2 regions of the Planococcus notacanthi genome follow, and region 1 is predicted to be linked to the other one. Evidence: riboswitches for the same ligand, from Rfam matches in the RefSeq annotation. Region 1 holds a riboswitch; the other holds the start of a gene.
What was found. A riboswitch is a leader RNA that binds a small molecule or an ion and turns the genes downstream of it on or off. The one in region 1 is predicted to bind S-adenosylmethionine.
Positions count from the first base shown of each region.

Region 2: another riboswitch for S-adenosylmethionine. It lies ahead of mtnK (S-methyl-5-thioribose kinase); the one in region 1 lies ahead of QMA01_RS00940 (methionine biosynthesis PLP-dependent protein).

Region 1 covers NZ_JASDCQ010000001.1:222,102-226,313, forward strand. The annotation lists gene metC (cystathionine beta-lyase) at 1-810, opposite strand, end outside; gene QMA01_RS00940 (methionine biosynthesis PLP-dependent protein) at 803-1,927, opposite strand; SAM riboswitch class I at 2,004-2,107, opposite strand; gene QMA01_RS00945 (antibiotic biosynthesis monooxygenase family protein) at 2,402-2,707, shown strand; gene QMA01_RS00950 (hypothetical protein) at 2,704-3,057, shown strand; gene QMA01_RS00955 (cobalamin B12-binding domain-containing protein) at 3,074-3,733, shown strand; gene QMA01_RS00960 (STAS domain-containing protein) at 3,708-4,212, shown strand, end outside.
Region 2 covers NZ_JASDCQ010000002.1:117,993-122,204, forward strand. The annotation lists gene QMA01_RS07975 (2-hydroxy-3-keto-5-methylthiopentenyl-1-phosphate phosphatase) at 1-200, opposite strand, end outside; gene mtnW (2,3-diketo-5-methylthiopentyl-1-phosphate enolase) at 206-1,420, opposite strand; SAM riboswitch class I at 1,496-1,605, opposite strand; SAM riboswitch class I at 1,849-2,002, shown strand; gene mtnK (S-methyl-5-thioribose kinase) at 2,077-3,267, shown strand; gene mtnA (S-methyl-5-thioribose-1-phosphate isomerase) at 3,264-4,212, shown strand, end outside.

The DNA.
Region 1 (4,212 bases):
GATCAATGGATGGTTGTGCAGGTATTCGGCAATTGTCCGTGCTGATTCCGATGACTGGCCAAGGCGTGCTCCTAAAGTTTTGATTCCTTGGATCAACAGGTAAGAATCCTGTGCCCCCAAGACCGAACCGAAGGTATTTTGAATAAAACCTAGGCGATTGCCGAGTTCTTCATCTTTTGTAACCGCAAGGCCCGCAACCACATCGCTGTGCCCGGAAAGGAATTTTGTTGCGCTGTGAAGAACGATGTCTGCGCCAAGTTCCAACGGATTTTGATAGAGCGGCGTCATGAAGGTATTGTCGACGAATGTCAGACAGCCATTGGCTTTCGCCAGTTTTGCTGCGATTTCGATATCCGTAATATTCATAGTCGGATTGGATGGTGTTTCCAAGTAGACGACTTTTGTATTCGGCTGAATGGCATTAGCCATTTCATTCAAATCGGTCATGTTGACGAATGTGTATTCGATATTGAATTTATCCAGCACTTCTGTGATGAAGCGGTAAGTTCCGCCGTAGACATCTTCTGATACCAGGACATGGTCGCCAGAAGACAACAGCATAAATGCGGAAGAGATAGCAGCCATCCCGGAAGAAAAGGCAAAGCCGCGCTTGCCGCCTTCCAATTTTGCGATGGTTTCCTCTAATGCCAGACGTGTCGGATTCCCGGAACGGCTGTAATCAAATGGGCCAAATGAATCCAGGCTTTTCTGATGGAATGTGGAAGATAAATAAATCGGTACGTTGACAGCTCCGGTTAATGGGTCAACTCCGGTAGAATGAATAAACTTGGTTTCGATGCGATCAGTCATATTCAACAACCTCCTTCTTCAATTTCGAAAATGCCTGTGTCAAATCGGCAATTAAATCTTCAGCGAGTTCGACGCCAACTGAGAAGCGCAATAGCCGGTTGCAAACGCCGCGCCGGGTACGTTCTTCAAATGGAATATCTGCATGGGTTTGGGTAGCCGGATAAGTGATGAAGCTTTCGACGCCGCCTAAACTCTCGGCAAATGTAATGAGTTTAATGTTTTCAAGAAAAGGGCCAACCCCTTCTTCGTCCTGCAGGCGGAAGGATAACATGCCGCCTTTTCCCGGGTAGAGCACATCAGAAACAACTGATTGCTGCAACAGGAATTCCGCAATGGTTTTGGCATTGGCTTCATGTTGGCGCATGCGTAATGGCAAAGTCTTCAATCCGCGTATCAACAACCAGGAATCGAAAGGCGACAGTACGGCGCCGACCGAGTTATGGAATGTTGAAAGCCTTTCACAAATGCTTTCGCCTTTTGCGACAACCAAACCAGCGAGTACATCGTTGTGGCCGCCGATGTACTTTGTGGCGCTGTGGATGACTATATCCGCTCCGAGTGCAATCGGCTGCTGGAGATAGGGGGTCAAGAACGTGTTGTCGACAATCAGCAGCAGGTCATGCTTTTTCGCTAAAGCTGCATAGGCAACAAGATCAATTTCCTGCATGAGTGGATTGGTCGGCGTTTCAATGAACAATGCCCGTGTATTCGATGTTATTTTTTCTTCTGTATCTTCAACGTTCTTAAATTCGGCATAGGTGGGATGAATGTTATAGGCGGAAGCAAAGTGGTCAAGCAGGCGGTATGTTCCACCATATATATCTTCCGGAACCAACAATTCGTCGCCAGGACGGAAGAGGGACAAGACCAATTGGATAGCCGCCATTCCCGAGCTGCAGGCAAATCCGGCATCGGCGCCTTCGAGTTCCGCAAAGCCTTCTTCAAGGACAGCGCGTGTCGGGTTTTTGGTTCGTGTGTAATCATAGCCCGTCGATTTGCCAAGTCCTTCATGTTCATAAGCCGTCGATAAATATATGGGCGGATTCACAGCTCCTGTAGTTGAATCGCTGCGATTGCCTAATTGAACCAATAAAGTTTCCAAGCTGTTTTTTGTCATTCCACTCATCCTCCCAACAATAAAACAGGGGCTTTTCTTCAATGAAAGAAGAAAGCCCCTGTCTAGAAACGCATTCTTCTCATCTTTTAGGCGCAGCCTATTGGAATTAGCACCGTGTCTTCGTCAGACTGGTTGCTGAGACTTCACAGGGCCAAATCCCTCCGTCTCTCTAGATAAGAAATATCTTATTAAGTTTATGTTGTATCTATTACGATGTTTCTAATCTTAAATCATTTAGCCATGGAAAGCAAGGGCGAATTTTAAATAGTTAAAATAGAAAGAAAACAGTAAGCGGAAATTGTAGATAGAGCCTTGTACATCCATGTCAGATCGGATGTCGCATCAGTAAGTAGAATAATTTGCTATCAGTTAAAGAATCAGGGCTCATCACTACAGAACCGCGGTATTCTTTTAATTCGTATATCGAAGTGTTATAATTTATGGAGGAAATTTTGTGTATAAAGGAGAAAGCAAATGTATATTGTCACTTCGACGGTAGTTGTTCCGCCTGAAAAAACCGAGGAAGTTATCGGGATTTACCAAAAGCGTTCACGCCGCGTCGATCGGGCGGAAGGCTTTCATTTATTTAGATTGATCCAAAACACCAAAAAGAAAAATGAATTGACGGTCCATATGGAATGGCATACGAAAGCATCTTATATGGCGTGGGTGAGAAGCCAGGAATTCAAGGAGATTCATGATCTTGAGAAAAATTACCCGGACCAGGAATTAGCGGGAATTATCCCCGTTGTTCGGCAGTACGAAGTGGTGGCAGAATGAAGAACGACGTAAAAAATAAAATTGCTTCTGAAACGGCAAAAAGCATATATGCTGCATACCCGACACTTTGGGAGCGTTTTGGAGAGCGCGGTTTTGAGCATACAGAAAAAGATAACCATCACCACCTGGATCATTTGGAGACTGCGTTTTCCCTCAAGGATGAACAGGTATTTATTGATTACGCCATTTGGCTGGAAACTGTTTTGACAAGCCGGAATGTTGAAAGAGCCTTGATCATCGATAATTTTGACCGCTTACTGCAGATCCTTCCGGGGAATACAGAACAAGAGGAAGAAGTCTTTATGTCAGGTTGTTTGCAAAGTGCCATTGCGGTGTTGAAACCTTCATAGAGTAAAGGAGGCTGACATGAATAATCAATCTAAAGAGTTGGCCGAGTTATTTTTGGCCGGCAATGAAAAGCAGGCTTTGCATACAGTTCAAGCCTATTTGCAAAACCATACAAAAAATGAGCTTTACCAGCATATATTGACGCCTGCCATGTATTGGATAGGGGAATTATGGGAAAAGAATATCATTACAGTGGCTGATGAGCATTTAGCAACGGCCATTTGCGATTATGTGGTGTCAGTGACAGAAATGCGTAAAGGGGAACAAACTCCTGAGCAAAAGAAAGTGATGGTCCTCGGACCTGAAGGGGAAGACCATTATATCGGCTTGAAAATGGTGGCTTCGTTATTCAAAGAAAACGGTTGGGAAGTTCGATACCTCGGACCGAATTTGCCGCTCGGTGCCGCCATTGAAACAGCTAACCGCTGGAAACCGGATGCCATCGCATTGTCAGCGGCTTTGGTATACCGTCTGCCTGTATTGAAGAAATACACAGAAGCTTTCAGAGCGCTTGATTTCAAACCATCAGTCATCCTTGGAGGACGGGCGGTGGCCATGGCGAATTGGCCAGCTTCAGAATCTGAAGGCGTCTTGATTGTAAAAGAGTTGGATCAGCTGAAAAATTGGATCCAAACCGGAAAGGAACCTGACAATGAATTCGATATCTCATTTGGATGAATGGCCGCTGCCTGCTTTTAAATTGAATAATAAACTGGCAATCGTGGAGTCATCTGAAGAGGCAGAGAAATTAGTCGGCAGCTGTTCCGATTTTCTAGATTTTGTCGATGAAGGAAGCCGGCAAAAAGCATTAAGTTTTTTGCTGAGTAGTGAATCGGCGAGACCACTTGAGTTGAATTTCATTTCAAAAACCGGCGAACTGTTCCTTGGAGATGTCTACAGCAAATGGATCAGTGATTTTAGTTTGAACATCGTCCTTGTGCCGAAAGATAACCGGCTCATGGAGATCACCAACCAGTTGTTGAGCCTTCGCCGGCGCCTGCAGGAAACCGACTATGACCTGCTTCTTGAAAAGGAACGGACGGAGGAGCTGCTTCAACAGGTTCGGGAGTTGTCTGCCCCTTGTATCGACCTCGGCAAAAAGCACGTGCTGATTCCGCTATTCGGCGATTTGGACCCCCACAAGATTGAAGTGATCC
Region 2 (4,212 bases), on a different contig from region 1:
GAAATGATGTCATCTTTTGCCTCGACCGGAAGGAGGGAGAACATCTTCGCAACACCCTCACGTATCGAAATGGATTGGTCAAGAATCTGGTTTTTGACGGTTTCCCAGCCCGGCGGATTAAATTTCTTCATAATGGCGATGATGTTGTCATTGGCTGTAACGGTGCCGTCAAAATCGCAAAAAATAATCGGTTTACTCAATTTGTTCACCCCCATAGCTCAAGTGCTGTTTGTAGTTCTTGATGTTGTTTGCCTGCCGCCTGCAGAGTTTCCCCCTGCAGGACCGCATCGATGGCCTGCCTGAAAGCCTGTCCGCCGCCAGCTGCACCAGCGGGATGTCCATGGACACCGCCGCCGGCATTGATGACACTGTCGATTCCATAATCAGCCATCAGCAATGGCACAAGGCCAGGGTGGATGCCTGCAGATGGAACGGGGAAGCTGCGCTTCAGAGGGCTGTCTATCGTCAGTTCTTTGCCGAGCGCAAGGGCCGCTGTTTTCTCCAACGCAACACTGCCGTAAGGAGAAGGAAACAGGGAGAAGTCAGCTCCTGCATAGCGGATCAATTTCCCGAGTGCGAGCGGTGTAGCGAGACCATAGAAAGCGGAAGAAGTGAAAGCGCCGCTGAAAGCCGGATGTGCCATGAGCGGCAAAGCAATTTCATCATCTTCAGCCAGTTCCTGCAGTACATCGAGCCCATATGCATGAACATTGAACAGTAAAGCATCCGCTCCAAGTTCACGTGCTTTTCGTGCTTTTCCTCTCAGTTCGGAAGTTCGCCCTGACAAGTTCACCGCATAAAGTGTACGATGGCCTGTTTCTTCATAAACGCTTGTCAGTACGTCTTTGCCAGTGGTGATTCGTTTTTCAAATGGAGTCAGTGGATTGTCGAATAAAATTTCATCGTCTTTGACCAAGTCCACACCACCCAATGCCTGTTCACGCAATTGAGCAGACAGAAAATCCAGATCGCGGCCGATGACGCCTTTGAATATGCTCATCAGAAGCGGTCGTCCGGCTACGCCAAGTGTGTTGCGGATTTCTTCAATGCCGAAGCGTGGGCCGGGAAAATGGCTGAGCAAGTCGTGGCTGAAATCCAAATCCACTAACTTCACTTCTCCGTCCAATGACAATTTTCCGAAAACCGTGGTCAAGATGGCCGGAAGGTCAGCAGAGAAATTGGCGGACGGATAAGCGACAGCAACTTCCGCTTTGACCAGTTCGGGTTTCAATGGATGGTTGATTTCTTCAAATTCCTTAACGGAAACGACGTTTCCTTTATGGTGTTTCAGCTGCTCCTGTTCGAGGAGCGGCAAATCGGTCCAGGAGCCGATCGTCAGACCCAAAGCGATGCCTTCCGCCTTTTTCTCAAAAGAACCAGGCTTTCCGTATAATTGATAAGTAGCAGTCAAGATGCTCATGTATTCAACACTCCCATGCAATTTTAAAAAATAAAAAACCTCTTCAAATAAGAAGAGGTTAAGGGCTTTAACAACTTCTTATTTCTCAGCCATCGGTTCTGGCTGCAAGAATTAGCACCGTGTCCACCATTGGACCGGTTGCCGGGTATCGTAGGGCTTGTCCCTCCACCTGCTCTGAATAAGAAAGATATGAAATTGGGTAAGTTTTTTGGGCTGGTCCTACTTATAGAATCTCAGCGTAAAAAGAAATGATCGTTCGAAATGGTAGAACTGCTTTAATAGAGTAAAGTAATTCTGATTATTTCATGCGCACCGAAATCTGTCAACAGCATTGTTGCAAAATTGTTTTTATTTAAAAAATGTGATTGACAGTCAATTCTGAATCGTGATAGGATTCATTTCAGAACTTAATAGCACGACAAGCAGTACTCTTATCAAGAGCTGGCAGAGGGATTTTGGCCCGATGACGCCCAGCAACCGACCGTAATACCGTTGTGAGACGGGGCGCTTTGGCGCCAGGATGAATATCCTGTAAGGCACGGTGCTAATTCCATCAGAAATTTATTTTCTGAAAGATAAGAGGCATGGGATCTCTTATTCTGGCCTCTTTCTTTTGGAAAGAGGCTTTTTATATTGCAGAGAAAGGGAGATTGACCATGACACTTACGGCTCCAACCACCTATAAATCATTAACCGAAGAAGCTGCCATCGAATTGGCGAAAACTATTCAAGCATTTGATCATAAAGCTCAATTGACGTGCCGGGAAATCGGCGACGGCAATTTAAATTATGTTTTTCAAATTGAAGAGGCAGCCACAGGCAAGAGGCTGATCATCAAGCAGGCTTTGCCATATGCCAAAGTCATCGGCGAAAGTTGGCCGCTGACATTGAAGCGTGCGACGATCGAAGCCAATGTTCTGAAGAAGCACGGCGAGTTTGTGCCGTCTTTGGTGCCGGCCGTCCATGCAACGGACGAAGCATTGGCTATAACGGTGATGGAAGATTTATCGCATCTCGAAATTGCGCGGGAAGGCTTGATCAACGGCCGGCAATTTCCAAGGCTGTCACAGGATATCGGCGAATACCTGGCACAGACTTTGTTCCACACTTCTGATTATGGGCTGCATCCTTTTGAGAAAAAACGCTTGGCTGCTGAGTTTTCCAATCCGGAACTATGCAAAATCACAGAAGACCTGATTTTTACCGATCCATTTTTTGATGTTGACACCAATGATTACGAACCACAGCTGCAGGCAGCAGCAGAAGCGATTTGGAACGACCGCAAACTGCAGCTGGAAGTGGCGAAATTGAAGAAGAGTTTCTTGACTGAAGCGGAAGCGCTGCTTCACGGAGACCTTCATACCGGCAGTATTTTTGCGGGGCCGGCCGAAACGAAAGTCATTGACCCGGAGTTCGGCTTTTACGGCCCGATCGGCTTTGATGTCGGATTGTTTCTGGCCAACCTGATTTTCCAAACGATTACACGGGAAGGCGAGGAGCGCCAGGAAATCGTAGCTCACATTGAAAAAACATGGGAAGTATTCGCTTCTTCATTCACGGAACTGTGGCAAACGCAGAGCGTTGAATCGTTCAAGGAGACCGAAGGATATCTTGAATATGTCCTCGGCAAAGTACTGGCCGATGCCGTCGGTTTCGCCGGCTGCGAATTGATCCGCCGGACGATTGGCCTGGCGCATGTCAAAGACCTGGACAGCATCGAAGACAACGATAAGAGAATTTCCTTCAAGAAGCAGGCATTGCAGAGTGGGCGGGAATTAATCCTGAAGCGTGAACAAACTGCTTCGATCAAAGACTTGGTGGAAATTCTGAAGGAGGCACGCATATGAGCATTCCGTTATCCATCAAATGGGACGGAGAGCAGCTGACCATCCTGGATCAGCAGAAACTGCCGCATGAGATTGACTATTTAACGCTTGAAACGGTAGAAGATGTATATAACGCGATTTTCTTCTTGAAGGTGCGCGGAGCTCCGGCCATCGGCATCACGGCTGCATATGGCTTAGCGATAGGAGCACAGCGGCACGATGCCGTTTCCTTGGAAGCTTTTCAGCAATATGTCGAAAAAGATGCGGCGTACCTGAATTCTTCACGGCCGACTGCCGTTAACCTCGGCTGGGCACTCAGCCGCTTGAAAGACAAGGTGCAAGAAGCAGAGAACGTGCAGCAGGCGAAATTGCTGCTGCTTGCGGAAGCTGTGAAGATCCATAAAGAAGACGAAGAGTCCTGCCGCAGCATTGGTGAACACGCTTTGGTATTGCTGCAAGGAAAGACGAAAGTCATGACCATCTGCAACGCCGGTTCAATCGCTACGGCTAAATACGGTACGGCTTTAGCGCCATTCCATCTTGGCAGCGAACGCGGCCGTGAGTTTGAAGTGTTTGCCTGTGAAACCCGTCCGGTTTATCAAGGCGCACGTCTGACAGCTTGGGAGCTTCAGCAGTCAGGGGTTGATGTCACATTGATCACCGACAGCATGGCGGCGCACACCATTGGAGCCAAAGGAATTGAAGCCATCATTGTAGGCGCGGACCGCATTGCAGCCAACGGCGATACGGCCAATAAAATCGGGACGTATAACTTAGCTTTGTTGGCCAATGCTTTCAGCATCCCATTTTATGTAGCGGCGCCGGCATCAACATTCGATTTGTCGATTGAGGACGGAACCGTGATTCCGATCGAAGAACGAAACCCGGAGGAGATTACCCATACGAACGGACAGCCGGTCGCACCTCTTGGCACGAAAGTGTTTAATCCGGCATTCGACGTGACGC